Regions from separate parts of the Leptolyngbya sp. CALU 1928 genome, predicted to be linked through region 2. Evidence: riboswitches for the same ligand, from Rfam matches in the RefSeq annotation. Region 2 holds a riboswitch; the other holds the start of a gene.
What was found. A riboswitch is a leader RNA that binds a small molecule or an ion and turns the genes downstream of it on or off. The one in region 2 is predicted to bind cobalamin.
Positions count from the first base shown of each region.

Region 1 (8,081 bases), on a different contig from region 2:
TTTTTAAGATTGAAGAACTTCAGGAACCAGGTGATATACAGGATTTACTCGCAGAAGAGGAAGATGCAGAAGCAATCGATAGAGAAGCTGAGTCTTCATCTTCAAATTTAGAACAAACTGTAAAGCGAAAGTCTAGAAAGGAAGTTATTCAAGAAAAAATTAAAAACATCAGAATTTCGACAAAAGAGATTATTCCGCTGTTGGAAAATTCTTACAACAAAGGAGACAATGAGAGCGATACACGCCTTTTAATTGACTTAGTTCTTACAAAGGTATTAGGTTATCAAATAGATGATATAAAAACAGAGCAAAAAATCAATGGTAGAAAAGCTGATTATGTTCTTTCAGTAAGTAGTGAAGATTTTCTTATTTTAGAAGCTAAAGCTATTCGTAGTTCTTTGAAAGAGAATCATATTTATCAAGCAACGGCATACGGTGCTTATGCTGGAATTAAGTGGGTTATTCTTACAAACGGTGCGGTTTGGAGGCTGTACAGAATTTCGACAGGTGAGAAACTTTCACACGATTTAATTTTTACTGTTGATTTATTAGATGGATTAGATGAAAAAGAAGCAGAGTATTTTTATCTAATTTCTAAACATGGAATGTCTAAAAAGCATCTACTCGAAAAAGCATGGCAAAAGATCTGGGCGCTAAGTCCTGAAAACATAACAGACGCTTTATTAAACGAGGAAGTGATTAGTAAAATTCGGGTAGTTCTAACGAAAAAAACTGGATATAAAGTTACTAATGAAGAAATAAAGCATGCCCTAATGTCTAGAACATCGCTTGGATGAATAGCAGCGGTACTGTCTAGAATAAAGCGATCGCCTCCTTCGCCGCAGGATAAGTAGAACGATCTCCCTTGCCCATAGCCAGCAGAAATCTTCTAAAATTTTGCTGCGAATCTTGATTTAACAACTCCATCTGTTCAGTAAATAGTGCAATCGCGCTCTTGCTAATTGCTACAAAGAAACCAACATTAGGGTGAACTCAGGCTAACGACAAGGCGAGATCGCGATTACTTAAAAGCATTGGGTTGATTTTCTTTTCTTTCCTGACTGTAAGAACAACAACTGGAATAGTTCGCTATCCCTTTTTTATTTGGAATACTCTATTTTCTAGAAATCGAATCGCACTGCGTACCGCTACGCTAGAACATATTCAATTCAGCTTTGCTGTCCGATTACTTTTTGTTCCAAATTTGCAATCCTGCATTAGTCTGGTAGGACAGATTTTTGCCTATCTTGATTTGTGCCATGGTGTCTAATGATTTCAAGCCTCTGCATTGTGCAACGCAGACTCCATCTAAACGTCTACCAGCCTTGACGATCGCGCTTAGTCAGAGATCGCGCCTTGCTTTTTGCCGTGCCGTTATCACCTGTGTGACAGCAGGATTGGTAGTCTCTGCGATACCGTTGCAGCCTGCTCAAGCCGAAAATACACCCTACTGTCAGCAAACGACTGCCGCGATCGCTTCGACCAGTTTGCATGGCTGGGTATGGATCAGTTGCACTCTGCTAGGAACAATCATCGGCGTGAGAGTGCGATCGCTGTTCCATCTGCCAAACTAAGCGTAGGCCGTGACGGTCTGCAAAAACTGAGAAGCCCTGTAGGCAATCTGTAGACAAGGGGCTTAAGCCCCTTTTTTATGCAATTTAGAGGTATGTCAGCTTAATAGGAAAGCCACTAGCCCTTCCCAGTAGGAAACTCAAGGTATTGTTCCCAATCAACATCAGGCATCCGACCAAAGGCTTCATTTAGGGAAATTTCCCATGAACGACGCATTTGTGACAGGTAAGGTGCCGTTACTTCTAGTTTTAGCTCGTAGCGGATTTTGAAGGAATCTTTTTCATACATCACTAGGTTAATCGGCGGTCCGACTGAAATGTTGGATTTCATAGTGGAATCGATAGAAAGTAGCGCGCATTTGGCAGCGGCTTCTAGCGAAATTTCAAAGTTGAGGATGCGATCAAGAATGGGTTTACCATACTTTGCTTCCCCAATTTGCAAGAACGGCGTATCTTTGGAAGCCTGAATGCAGTTTCCTTGGCTATAGATCAAAAATAGCCCTGGGGCTTCGCCCTTGATTTGCCCTCCTAGCAAAAAGCTGCATTGGAAATCGATGCGATCTTTTTCGAGCCATTGACGATCTTGTTCGCGAATTTGCCGAACTTTTCCGCCGATATACCGGGCAATTTCATAGAGGCTATCCAAGGTATGAAGATTCACTTCGGCTTGGGTATCAATATCTCGGCGCAGCAGGTTGAGGACTGCCTGGGTCATTGACAGGTTTCCTGCGGTGCAAAGCACGATCACGCGATCGCCAATTTGAGAAAAATCGAATAATTTTGGATGAGTTGAAACGTAGTCTACTCCAGCATTAGTGCGAGAGTCGGCTGCCATAATCAAACCCGTGTTAGTAATAATTCCAAGGCAATAGGTCATGCAGCCAGCAAAAAACAATTCTTTTTGATTCTAAAGCGGTTAAAAGAAACTGAGGAAAAAACTGCTGAGAAAAATTGTGGGCATTCCTGAATCTGGGGATGAAATTTGTAAAGGAAATCTCTTGTGTCTGCCCTCTATTCCCGCGATGCATATTATTTAAAATCAACTATTCATCGCGATCGACTCCGGAGGGTTGCTCCCCTGAGCTTCATTCAGTGACATGATATGTAGAATCATCGTGGTCGTGAATGCGATCGTGCTACCCAAGGCAATTCTACCCGCCATTAGGGGCAGTTGCGCCCCAGTACCCCCGCCAAAACTACTAAATGTCCAGATAACAAACTGCTGTACTTGTTGGTCAGAACTGAGTTGCAGCAAGATATTGACAATCGCACCCGTGGCATAGCCAAACATCAAGCCCAACACGAGGTGGGAGATCGCGCTCTGCACCATTCGTGCCGTCATAATCACCAGAAATGCTCGTTTAATACTTAAATGTGTTTCGCATTCGCATAGGCTTTCTCCCGCAGCCCATCTATTGTTTCCACCTTGCTGCGAACTGCGCGAAACATCCCGAACCGACAAAGACCTGCACCAAATGCCAATCGCATCAGCAGTAGAGTTGGCACTTCTCGCAGCGATTTAACGAACCCCCCTAAACCAAATCGCACCAGGCCACTCGGTCGAGCAATGCCCTGCCAGATAGAATCGATCCAGGAGGGCAGAGTTTGTTCTGTCCAGTCTGCGGTGATTACGTCTCCCTCGACAAATCCCGTTGCCTCCAGCAGTTCAGCAAATCCTTCAATGCTGGCAAAGGCAGGATGAGACCACTGATCCAACAGTTGCCGCATTACGGGTTTTTCCCAAAAATTCAGCGGCTTATGGCGGTCATCTCGCTGATTCCAATCCGCGACCACCAGCACGCCACCCGGCTTAACCACTCGCATCAACTCTCTGGCAAAAATGGCTTTGTCGGGCATATGAGGTCCTGCTTCGATCGACCAGACTACATCAAAACTGGCATCTGGGAAGGACAGCGACATCGCATCATCTACTTGAAATTGCACATCTAGTTCGGTTGGTGTCAGTTCTTGTGCTCGCTTCACTTGCTGGGGGCTGATGGTGATTGCGGTGACGGCAAAGCCATAGTCTCGCGCTAAAATACGGCTGCTGCCGCCAATCCCGCATCCCACGTCTAAAATAGTAGTGCCAGGGGGAAGCTGAGCTAACCCGCCCCAGCTCACCATTTCATGTACAAAGTCAGATTTAGCCGTTAGAAAATCCTTGCGTTGCGGCGGCGAACCGTAGTGACCCAGGTGAATATGATCACCCCAATAGAACTCCAGAATCCCATCTTCAGTCCATTCATCGTAAGAGTTGGCAACCGAGTCAGAGGATTGATAGCGACGAGCCGTAAAGAGATAGAGCACGATGCCTGCTATCAGTAGTGCGAGGAGAAGGCCAAGTACAGCAACAAATAAGTTCATTTAGATAAAACCTCAACCTTTTGGACGATCGCTTTTGCTATCTCAATTTTGTTTGGAATACTTTGTTCTGCATCTCCGATGGGTTGGACAGTTTGACGAAATGATGCGATCGAAACTAAACGACTTGAGGCAGAATCCCACAGGATAAATTTGAAACAATCAGGAATATCGATTATTCGCAACTTTTTTACCTGAGTGAGTAAGTGTCTATTCTGATTATGGCAAGCCTCAAGATTGTAGTTAGGAATTCTTTCGGAAAGATGATGGATATTATGATATCCAATATCTGCGGCAAACCATTTGAGCACTGCTGGCAACTCTAGATAGCTACTGCCCGCGATCGCGCCCTGTAAGTAGTCCCAGTCTTCGGTTTTGTGGGCATAAGAGCCATCAAAGTTGTGCTGCACAAAAAAGACACAGATAAAGATTGCCGCCGCGCCCGTCAGCGTGATTGAGTAAACGCTTAGAAAGAACCCAAATCCCAGTAGGTAACCGAAGAAAATCCAACTGCTGACTACGCAAATGTTATTGAAAAGCAAATCCCAAAACTCAGCCGCTGTATACCAACTTCTAGATTTGTGAGAAGAGATAATTTTTGCGAAACCCATGCCGGGGTTGCTTTTCAAGCAAGTCAATACATGACGGAGAAAATCATAAGTTCCCACGATTAGAGCCAGTCTTGACTTAATCGCCAGGTAGAAAAAACCACCCGGAAAAACCATCAATGGGTGTCTTAAGAACTCATACCGCCGCTGAGCCAATGGACTCAGTTTGGCGAATTCTTCAGTTGAGAGCAAGGCAGAGGGTCCACGATACCGCTCCCAATCGCCGTTTGTTTTATGATGATAGGCATGTCCCCTTGACCAAGGATATTGAGGGATTGCGTTGATCACACCCAAGATAAAGCCGACCAACCGATTAGCCCGTTTTGCACGAAAAAGCGAATAGTGTCCGCAATCATGCATTAAAGAAAAACATCGCACTGAAAAAAGTGTGATCAAAACCATAATGGGCGGCAGCAATAAAACGGAAATAGCTGCGGCTTTAACGGCTAAAAACCATAAAAGAAAATAGGGGACGACTGTATTAAGAATTTGATAAGTTGCGAGTAAATCATTGCTTTTTACGTAGGGAATTAAAACAAAATCTGACTTTTTAACCGTAATTTCCATTCAAATAAATCTCTTATGAATAAGCTCAAGGAATTACCCGCATCGCTGATTGACTATCCCTATTTAGGGACGTGCGATCACTTCAAGTTAGATTGCTACAGCTTTGATGTTTGATGCGCGATCGGTCTAAACAGGGCGATCGCTCTCCTTAGATCTCCCATGAACATGGACATGAGAACATCAGCCGTTAGACCATGATTTTCATTTATGAGTTCACTATCAGAATTGCAATGGCTAAAACGCCGTCAAATTTCAGCCATCCGTTAAAGGCAATCGGCTAGGGTTGCCATAAGCTATTTGCTGCTGTGATGCGACTTGCTGTCAGCCCATTGAAACCGAAAAAAGCTTTTAGACACAATCTGTACCTCGCAGATAGGGGTGAACGTTAACCGCGATCGGCGGGCATTCTGACTAGAGAAAGTTTTGAGTTTTGAGTTCTCAGTTTTGAGTTAAATCAACAGGCTCAAAATCTAACGCTCATCACTCATTGCTTCCTTTACAGTTGCGGGACAGTGCCGGATTCACACCGAACTTTCCCCCTTGCGTCTGATGGCTGCTCCCCATCAGAACCGATATCATCTTAGACATTAGCATAGTTTAGGAATAGAGGTTTGACATCTTCGTTGGGCTGAAAGTTGATCAAACGCACCCAGTTCTAAGATTGGGCTATTGGTTGAAAGCCCATCCTACCGACTGATCAAGTGTATTGTTATCCGATCAACTCACTGGAACAAGACACAGTGATTCAGTGAGTTGATCGCTTTGTGGATATTGGATTGTTGAACTAGAGTCGATTACTTGAACCCCGCTTGATAGTGCTGACACTGGTGCAACAATCGCTGGATCAGCCTAGGCTTTCCGCCAAAATGTAGATGTAGATAGGATGCATGAACTTGAAGCGGTTGCCATCCTTCGGTTTGATGTAGCATGCCGTCATAGTTTTGCATTGCAAATATCGGTTGTTCTGGCTCGGCGGTTAAGTAGGAGCGATGGAATTCGTGTCCCCAAATGATTTCACCGGCATCAATCAAGGCGGTCGATCGCTGTACGGTTGCCTGTCGATAGCCCAAGGTCAGTCGCTTACCCATTTGCGCGTCTGTTGGCAAGATTCCCACCATAGAATATGCCTGCGATTCAAAATCAATGATGCGATCGCACAAATACATCAATCCCCCACACTCGGCATAAGTGGGCATTCCGGCGACGATCGCCGTTTTCACTGCTTGCCGTATCGTTTGATTGTCGCTTAATGCCGCTGCAAATACTTCTGGAAAACCGCCGCCAAAGTAGAAACCGTGGATGTTTTCGGGGAGGACGCGATCGCAAATCGGACTCCATTCCACCAGTTCAAATCCAGCCGCTTGGAGCAGATCGAGGTTGTCGGCATAGTAGAAGCTGAAGGCGCGATCGCGGGCAATGGCAAGGCGGGGTGTCGGGGTGTCGGGGTGGCGGGATGAGGGGGAGAGGGGGAAAGGGGGAGGGGGAGAGGGAGAAGGAGCCTGAAGGCGAGGGGAGAGGATGTCCCAGTTGAAGCAGGTTTCGCCGAGGTGGGCAAGATGATCGATGACGGTTTTTAGTTGAGGAAGTTCGGCGGTGGGGATGAGTCCGAGGTGGCGATCGGGAATGGTGATTTCGTCTTGTCGTCGCAGAACTCCGAGAATGGGCAGGTTGAGAGGTGCGATCGCATCTTGGAGGAGTTGAAGATGGCGATCGCTGCCGACCCGATTTAAGATGACTCCTGCAAAGGTTAACCGAGGATCAAAGCTAGTAAAGCCATGGGCGATCGCGGCAATGGAACGGGAAGTGCTGCTGCAATTAAGCACTAGCGCGATCGGTAATCCTAATAATCGTGCGATATGTGCTGTGCTTGCCCAATCATCTTTGCCCGTTACGCCATCAAATAATCCCATCACCCCTTCTACCAGTGCAAAGTCGGCAGATTGACAGTGGCGCTGGAAGCACTCAACTACATAAGCTTCTGAAGTGAGAACTGGATCAAGATTGCGACAGGCGCGCCCCGTGACAAACTGATGAAACATCGGATCGATATAGTCGGGTCCAACTTTAAACGACTGGACTCGCGCCGGATCGCGCCGACAGAGCGCCGCCAAAAGCGCTAGCGTAACAGTGGTTTTACCCACTCCGCTACGTTCGCCTGCAATTACGATTGCCATTGTTGCTCTTTTAGTTAATCTTTCAAAAAAGTTCCGAAATATAGGTTTGAACCATAGAGCTACTCAGAGCAGTGCTGAAGACAAGTAAACCTTAACGACGATGAAGGGAATTCACAAGAGACTGCTCCCAAACGCTTCATTTTAGATTCAGCAAGGCTCCCTATTCTTTCCAAGTTGACTGCCAATCGGGGCATTTTTCCTCTTCCCAACCCGAAGGATGCATTCCACAAACCAGCATCACCCCGTTGTATGCCTGACCATGATAGTTGCGGCAGCCTACACAAGCGCCGTGATCATTCAACATCGGTTCTACCGTGTGGGTAAAGGGTTGAGTCGTTTCTTCAACCGCAATCTCAAACCCAAGATACGCTTCTAAAAGAGGATCAAAAAAATCATCTAGGTGAGGCTCAATTTCAAGTTCATAGGCATCTATGATGGGGTCAAAAAAATCGTTAATGGGTGTCCCAATTTCACGCTCAAATGTGTTTTGCAACTGCTCGGCAATCTCTTCTGATGTATCGATAAAAGAATCGATCGCCTTGTCCATTTGCTGGGTCAAGTCAGTGACCAACTGCTCAACCCCTTCTACCAAAGTCTGCATCATTTCAGAGAATTCCTGCGACCAACTTTCCATAATGACCTATTTCAATTACGTTAGAGAATACCGGAGGAATAGGGCGCATCCTCAAATGCATGGGCTAGACAGTATTCAACTATGCAAGCTAGACCGCTGCAAAAATGGATGCAGCCATCATACCCTAGAATCTACCCTGTAAAAAGCCTCGTAAAGTCGAATAGTC
Region 1 is NZ_JBXBCE010000018.1:353,964-362,044, forward strand. It holds gene AC1S5B_RS24380 (type I restriction enzyme HsdR N-terminal domain-containing protein) at 1-797, shown strand, start outside; gene AC1S5B_RS24385 (hypothetical protein) at 1,239-1,574, shown strand; gene AC1S5B_RS24390 (proteasome-type protease) at 1,690-2,448, opposite strand; gene AC1S5B_RS24395 (iron chelate uptake ABC transporter family permease subunit) at 2,611-2,913, opposite strand; gene AC1S5B_RS24400 (methyltransferase domain-containing protein) at 2,940-3,878, opposite strand; gene AC1S5B_RS24405 (fatty acid desaturase) at 3,932-5,107, opposite strand; cobalamin riboswitch at 5,488-5,696, opposite strand; gene AC1S5B_RS24410 (cobyrinic acid a,c-diamide synthase CobB) at 5,902-7,281, opposite strand; gene AC1S5B_RS24415 (hypothetical protein) at 7,442-7,915, opposite strand; gene AC1S5B_RS24420 (phasin family protein) at 8,080-8,081, opposite strand, start outside.
Region 1: it holds a riboswitch for cobalamin, as region 2 does, so the genes downstream of both, AC1S5B_RS24405 (fatty acid desaturase) here and AC1S5B_RS09805 (energy-coupling factor ABC transporter permease) in region 2, are expected to answer to the same signal.

Region 2 (8,081 bases):
GCCAGACTGAGGGAGACTTGGCGATAATTTTCGAGAGTGCGTTGCAGCAACTGCCCAATCAAAATGCCCAAGCTTTGCATTCCTCGCTTCCAAGTGCGGTAACCACTCCGGGCATTTTGGGCAATCCAGAGTTCATCGGCGATCGCCAGCACACTAAAGATAAAGCGATACATCAGCATCAGCAGTTCCGTCAGCAGTGGAGGACAGCGCAATTGTCGCAAAATTTGCAAGATTTCGGTAAATGGAATCGTCAGCAAAATGAAATATAGACAGCTTGTGGATGCCAAGGCTCGCGCCAGCAGCAAGCTGACCTGATGTAGCCCAGTTTGACTGATATACAGATAAAAGCTCCCCACAGGAATCCCCCACCCTCGCCAAACATCCCATTGCAGGGCTTGCTGATGATTTAGCCTGATTCCGTTAAGCACAAAGGCAGGCAAACTGGTCAGCCAAAACCCTAGGGGCAAAGATAGCAGGCGCAGATAGAGCATTCCTGGAATGCCTGCGTAGCCCACTATCCATAGGGCTATCCACACACTGATTAGCACCTGCACCAAGAGGGGAGCAATCAGGGAGCCAATCAATAGGGCGATCGCAAACCCAAACTTATGCATCGGCGGCAACCCGCGCAGACGATTCGTATAGGCAAGACTATCGATGATATGGCTCATAGATATAGCTCATAGATATAGCTCATAGGAGTCAACCATCTTTTGCCGATAACTGCCACAGTTGCATCTGATAGCACAAATGTCGATTAAAAATTTCGCCTGCTTGTAACCCTTCCTCCACGGGTTTTTCCAGCCAGCGTTTATATGCCCACTGCAACAATTTATAAACGGGCGGAACCGCAATTTGCACCACATCGGCAATATATTTCACCGTACTAATTCCAAATCGGCGAAAGGCATCGATGCCAATCTCAATCGTGGGGGCAGCTTGGGTAGAAATATCTTCCATTTTTACTAAAGTGAACCCATTCTGAAGCAGGGCTTGGTGCAAATCTTCTACCACATGGCAATTGGAGAAAATGCCTTCGGTGTAAGTCGCATCGGAGCGGAGCATGTCGGCAAGCAGCAAATAGCCACCCGGCTTCAGCCCCCGCGCTGCTCCTTGAGCAATGTCTTGAGCGCTCATATATTGGCTACTTTCGCTCATCAACACGAGATCAAACGGGTGGGTGGTTTTAAAGTCTTCAAATCGGGTCAGGTGAAACAGTGCCCTGCCGGATGTGGCAGCCAGAAATCGCTCTTGTTGAAAAGTATCGGGGGCGAGTCCTTCGACGGTGAAGCCGCGATCGAGCAGATAGGTGGCGTTTCCTCCAGTTCCACAGCCCACATCGAGGATTGAGTGAGTGCCTTCGGGAATCAACGCCATCAATTTTTGAGTGTAGGCGGCTTGGGCAAGGCAGAGTTTGGCAATGGTCAGGTCTTCAGGGGATTCTGGCGGAGTTTCCCAATAGCCATAGTGCAGATAGGGGGAATCGGTGAGGCTGAGATAGTAGTTCAGCGCGGCGTTTTGGTAGCGGGTTGGTTTAGAAATACGAATAGCAGGTTGTGGCATTACGACAATGAACTCATGGTTCCTGAGATGACATTAAACAGGGTTGAAATTCTTCCCAGCGATCGCACACTTGCTGGTGGCAGTCTTGGGGGGCGATCGCCAAATTATGTAAAAGGCTTGCCTCCATGCGACCGTTTGCAATTAACAGAATCATAACGTCTCGGTTTGGATCGTAATCATTTGCCTGTTTTTGCAAAGCAGGGATCTCGGTTAGCTCGCAGGCGGGAAGCGTTCCGGTCATGCTTGCCAACGATAAAACAGCGCATAGCTGAGCGGCAGGAATAAACTGAGCCGTAAATGGACTGAGAGTCAGCGGGGTGGTGTTGGTGGCGATTGCTGCTTCATCCACAGTACACACCACAAAGCCGCGCCCAAACTGGAGAAAGCCGCTCCAAGCAAGATAGCCAATCATCAGCAGGTTGGTGTGAATATAGCCCGTTTGCCAATAGCCAAAGTTGCCTTGCCATACGCTATCTTTTAGCCGCATAGGATTCCTCCGGTAACTCTTGGGAAGTGGTCAGCGGCAAAGGCGGAATCCGTGCCAGCACTCGCGTTTTCAAAAGCTCTGGGCGATCGCCATAGGCAAGGGCACCATCGGCTTTTGCCTGATATTGACTGGCGCAATCCAGGACGGCGGATGCAGTGGATTCAATCCGGGCGGCATCCGTGGGCAAGTTACCAAACAGGTAGGTACGTTTGCCGGGAGAGACGAGGGCGATCGCGCAGTCTTGCTCACACACGCCCATACATTTCACGGGCTGAATTGAGATTGAGTGTAGTGACGAAGTTTGGTGGAGGGTTTGCAGTTGGGCAAGCAGGCGATCGCCGTCACTGGGATCATTTTTGCGATCGCTGTGCTGATTTTTGCCACAGGTTGTGCAAACAAAAATTGCGTGGGGATGGTTCATGATGCAATCGGGGACAAAGGTTGAATAGCTGCAAGAATTTGCGCGGGATCGAGCGCCTGACCAATGACGATCAGTCGAGTCTCACGGATTTCATCGGGTTGCCAAGGACGGTCATAAAAAGTTTCAATGCGATCGCCCACCCCCTGCAACACCATCCGCATCGGCTTGTTAACCACATTGACAAAGCCTTTAATCCGATAGATTTCCTGGTCGGCAATTAACTGCTTCAGAGTTTGCAGTAAGGCTTGTGGCTCTACTGCTGCGGTAAAAATCACGGGCACTGAGGTAATCGTGTCGTCATGCTCATGCTCTTCTTCCGTATCGTGATGGCTAGGACGGGCATCCAGGTTGTCTTCCACGGCGGCGTTAAACCCCAGCAAGATGTCGGCGCTAATCTGCCCATCTTGACAAGCAATGATTTTCACGCCAGTTCGCAATTCTTGCTGAACGCGGTTTCTCACCTGGGTCTGGGTTTGCAGATCGACGCGATCGCTCTTAGTCAGCAGCACCAAATCGGCGCAGGCAAGCTGATCTTCAAACAGTTCTTCTAAGGGAGTTTCGTGATCTAGATTAGGGTCGGCTAGGCGCTGCTCGTTTAATGCCCCCAGATCGGCGGCGAGGGTGCCCGTTGCCACGGCTTCGCAATCCACGACCGTGATCACTGCATCCACCGTTGCGCCTGTGCGAATTTCTTGCCAGCGAAACGCTTGGATCAATGGCTTGGGCAAGGCTAACCCAGAGGTTTCAATCAAAATACAGTCGATGCGATCGCGCCGCTTCAACAGTTCTTGCATCGTCGGCAAAAACTCTTCTTGCACGGTGCAGCACAGGCAACCGTTGTTCAGTTCCACAATATTGGTCGCACTGGGTTCGCCATCTTCATCACACACTTGGCACGATCGCAGCAAGTCGCCATCAATGCCGATTTCGCCAAACTCATTCACCAATACGGCGATGCGGCGACCTTGATTGTTTTGCAATTGCTGACGGATTAGCGTCGTTTTGCCACTACCGAGAAATCCGGTAATGACGGTTACTGGAATTTTTGCAGCCATAAGACTCTCTATAAATTAAATGTGCAGTGCTGTAGCTAAGGATCAGTTTTTTTACGAGCTTGCGATCGCCCTTTGTATAAGCCCAAAACATAGCCCGCGATTCCGGCACCAATTCCTGCCTGGGCTGCAAATAAAAACGTTTGAATTTCAGGACCCGAATCTTTAATCAAAGGGTTAAACCAGGGTTTGTAGTCTGGATGAATCTCCTGAATTGCGGCGGTATTATTGCCATCGGTTGCGCCAAACTCTTTTCCTTGCAGCACAAAAAGAGGTCCTAGCGCCAAAATGACTACCCCCAACAGCAGCAGCCAGCTACTCGACAATTTATTCATGAGTGATGGCTCCTGTTTCAAAGATGTTGAGAGCTTGCAATTCCTGTTGCCCATATTTTTGCAGCCAGCCCCAAACCAGCACTGTCAGTAAGCCTTCACTGATGGCTAAGGGGAGTTGGGTGATGGCAAAGATGCCAACAAACTTAGCGAATGAGGCAAGAAAACCGCCCTGAACAGCCGGAAATGCCAAGGCTAATTGCACAGCGGTGGTTAAATAGGTGAGCAAATTTCCTAGCATTGCAGCGAGAAAAACGGCTAGTTTTTGCTTGCCAGTTCTAATCACCAGATTGTAAACAACGAAGGCAACTAGCGGTCCGACGATCGCCATCGAAAAAACGTTTGCGCCCAAGGTCGTCACGCCACCATGAGCCAGCAGAATAGCCTGAAAAATTAGCACTAGCGTCCCTAACACGGTCATGATCAGCGGACCGAATAGGATGGCACCTAAGCCCGTGCCTGTGGGATGGGAACAACTGCCCGTGACCGATGGAATTTTGAGCGCCGACAAGACAAAGGTGAATGCGCCTGCCAACGCCAGCAGCAGCTTCAGTTCAGGGTATTCCTTGGTAATACGGGTCAGCGATCGCAGCCCTACCACAAAAAACGGCAGCGACACCGCCCACCAAAACAGCGCCCACTGCACGGGCAGAAACCCCTCCGCAATATGCATGGCAGCGGCAGGAGTTGCCGAGCCGAGTAATAAATAACAAGTCAAGCCAGCCATGCTTCCCAGGCTGACCCATTTTCGATGATATGCCTTCACTCTGTACCTCGCAGATGAGACGGTGTGTAGTGTGACTATCGGCAGGCGTTCTGACTTAAGGAGTTTTGAGTTTTGAGTTCTTAGTTTTGAGTTGGATTGCCTGACTCAAAATTCAAGACTTAAAATTCATTCCTTCTTTTACAGTTGCGGGACAGTGGCAGATTTACACTGCGCTTTCCCTGTTTCCTCCAACGGCTGTTTCCCGTTGAAACCGATCAGTCAACGTTTAGCTTACTGGATTAGCAGCATTTCGGAGATCTTCGTCAAGAAAGTTTTTATCTAAAGTTGAGGCGGCTGGTTTGGGATGCCGTCTTGACTTATGATGGATAGCCTGTGAAATATTTCCATCCAAACGCCCTATGACTCAGCCCTACCGCATTACCCTACTTCCTGGTGACGGCATTGGTCCCGAAATTATGGCAGTTGCCGTGGAGGTGATGCAGGTGGTGGGAACCCAGCTAGACCTGAGCTTTGAGTTTGAGGAAGCGCTGTTGGGTGGGGCGGCTATAGAGGCGACGGGTGAACCCCTGCCGATTGCCACGGTAGAAACTTGTAAAACCAGTGATGCGGTGTTGCTGGCGGCGATCGGTGCCCCCAAATACGACACATTGCCGCGACATCTGCGTCCTGAAACTGGATTGCTCGGCATTCGATCAGCGCTGGGGTTGTTTGCCAACCTGCGCCCTGCCAAAATTTTGCCCCAGTTGATCGATGCTTCCAGCCTCAAGCGAGAAGTGGTGGAAGGCGTAGACATTATGGTGGTGCGGGAGTTGACGGGTGGCATTTACTTTGGACAACCCAAGGGCGTGTTTACTACGGAATCGGGTGAAAAGCGTGGCGTAAACACCATGGCATATGCGGAGTCGGAAATTGACCGGATTGGGCGCGTGGCGTTTGAGGCAGCCCGGAAGCGCAACAAGCGGCTTTGTTCTGTGGATAAGGCGAATGTGCTGGAAGTGTCGCAACTCTGGCGCGATCGCATCACTGCCCTATCTGCCGACTATCCCGATGTAGAACTGTCTCATATGTATGTAGACAACGCCGCCATGCAACTCGTCCGCAATCCACGTCAGTTCGACACCATCGTTACAGGCAACCTCTTTGGCGATATTCTGTCCGATGAAGCCGCCATGCTCACGGGCAGCATCGGCATGTTACCGTCTGCCAGTTTGGGGGCTGCAAATCCAGGTTTGTTTGAACCGGTGCATGGCTCTGCCCCTGATATTGCCGGACAAGATAAGGCAAATCCTTTGGCGCAAGTCTTGAGTGCGGCGATGATGTTGCGCTATGGGCTAGATCAACCTGCCGCAGCCGATCTCATTGAGCAAGCCGTAATGAAGGTGCTGGATCAGGGCTATCGTACGGGCGATATCATATCGGAAGGGATGACCCTGCTGGGCTGCAAGGCAATGGGGGCAGCCTTAGTTAGAGCATTAGCAGACTTGCCGTAAGGGTTGCATTCTGCCATTTGTAGGTCGGTTTTTCATGGCGGCGTTATCCAGAAACTTTCGGGCGATCGCCCCTATAAATAAGATATTCAGAAAATTTTGGGCTAACGTATAACGTAATTTGATGTACAACTAAAGTCAGCTATTTAAGAGCCAACCATGAGAATGGTATTTAATAGTGGTCTTCGATCGCCGCCACATCAAAACCGCCTTTAGAATTAGTAGGCAATAGAAATCAAATAAGGCTTGCTGAAAGGATTAGTTAAGAAAACTCACATATCCATTAGCGAAGTCTTCTTCGTGTAAACGTTTTGTACTAACTCTTAAATCTTTCAAATAGGTTTTAATTGTTCTTTTGAACCCCGCAGGACCACAAATATATATTTCTGGATTTATCTGGCTTTGGAGAGACTGAACAAGAATGTCTCTATCCAAGCGTTTTTGACCACTGATAAAGTCTAAAGCTGAAAAATTATCATATCTGTTGCTAAGATCCTCAATTTCCTGGAAGAAGATCGACCCCTCTGTGCTTTTATTAGCATAAAGTAGGACTACCCTACTATCTTTTTCCTTTGCCAGAATCGACCTAACCATTGAATAAATCGGTGTAATACCACTACCCCCAGCAATCATTAAATAATTTTTAGCTTTGTCAGGATTGAGGCATACATTAAATTGCCCCCAGGGATACAAAGCCTGAATTTCATCACCAACTTTGGCTTCATTCCTCAGGTAAGTAGTCACCACACTATGCTGCTTTACCGTAATCCGTAAAAAATTATCTACTACAGGAGAACTGCTGAGGGAAAAAATGCGCTCATATACCTTACCTCCAACTTTGATACGGAGGTTAATATGTTGCCCTGGCAAGTAGTTATAGAAGTTTTTGTCTTCAGGCTCGAAATAAATTGAAGTGGCTTCGTGAGTCTCAGGTACAACTTTGGAGATCTTGATTGTTCTATATATTGAATTGTCAACGATTCTTACCGGATTTCTACGGTTCTTTACTTGGCTTACAGTCCGGTCATAATCATCAAACTCTGTACCGAAAACAAGATCCCAGAATCTTAGAGACAGCCCATAATTGCCGTTGTACTTCGTATGGTGCTGATTGTGGTGTGTACTGTTAACCAAATATTTAAGGGGTGTTCTATCAAAAAACTTTGGATAAAATTCATACCCAAGATGGGATTTGATATTATTTAGCAACCCTACAACCTGATTGATTCCAATGGCTACAACGCTGACCGGAAACAGGAAAATCGCAATATAAATCCAGCCTGAAAGAATTAAAGGTTCCAGGAAGTGAAACGACAGCGTGGTGTAAGGAGTGACATCTAAGCTTTGATGATGAACCGCATGAATATACCTGTAAAGTGCTGGCTGGTGAAGCCCTCTATGGGCAAAATAAAACCAAGCATCGCCGATGAGCCACAGTATCACCACATTAAAAATTAGATATTCAAGCCCGTACTGGCTAGGATCAGTATAGATTTTGGTGTAACCCATTTGCTGCAATATAAGCACAATGGGAGTTGTGAACAAACCTGCCAATACTACAATTACGCTGTTTTTGATTTCTTGCCGAATTTGCACTGAGCCAGCGCGTTTAACGGGTTGAATGCGGAAACGCTTAAACTTAGGCGCAAAGATTTTCCAGACAAGGAAGTAAACAATCGTTATCACCAGCATTTGAGATACAAACGACTGGAAAAAGCTCTGAATAATAGATTCAAGAAATTGATGAATTTGCTGTGAGTTCATGTTAGTTATTTATGAGTGATTTCGGTTGATTTCTTGAAGCGTAGTAATCAGTTTTTCGGTATGATTTACACCGAAAAAAATCTCATTGGCTTTTCCGAGCACCATAGCCGTATCTTTTGCGATAGCTATGCCTGCCTCGGTTATCTCAACTTTTTTAGCCCGTGGGTCGGAAGCCGTTTGGCGCGTTATCCACTTCTTCTTCTCTAGGCTTTTCAATATCTTGGAGGAATTCATCATTGACCCTCCCG
Region 2 is NZ_JBXBCE010000001.1:2,107,752-2,115,832, reverse strand. It holds gene cbiQ (cobalt ECF transporter T component CbiQ) at 1-671, opposite strand, end outside; gene AC1S5B_RS09830 (SAM-dependent methyltransferase) at 703-1,563, opposite strand; gene AC1S5B_RS09825 (hypothetical protein) at 1,577-2,050, opposite strand; gene AC1S5B_RS09820 (DUF1636 family protein) at 2,034-2,471, opposite strand; gene cobW (cobalamin biosynthesis protein CobW) at 2,468-3,526, opposite strand; gene AC1S5B_RS09810 (energy-coupling factor ABC transporter substrate-binding protein) at 3,562-3,858, opposite strand; gene AC1S5B_RS09805 (energy-coupling factor ABC transporter permease) at 3,851-4,582, opposite strand; cobalamin riboswitch at 4,646-4,852, opposite strand; gene leuB (3-isopropylmalate dehydrogenase) at 4,981-6,072, shown strand; gene AC1S5B_RS09795 (sterol desaturase family protein) at 6,328-7,833, opposite strand; gene AC1S5B_RS09790 (MarR family winged helix-turn-helix transcriptional regulator) at 7,843-8,081, opposite strand, start outside.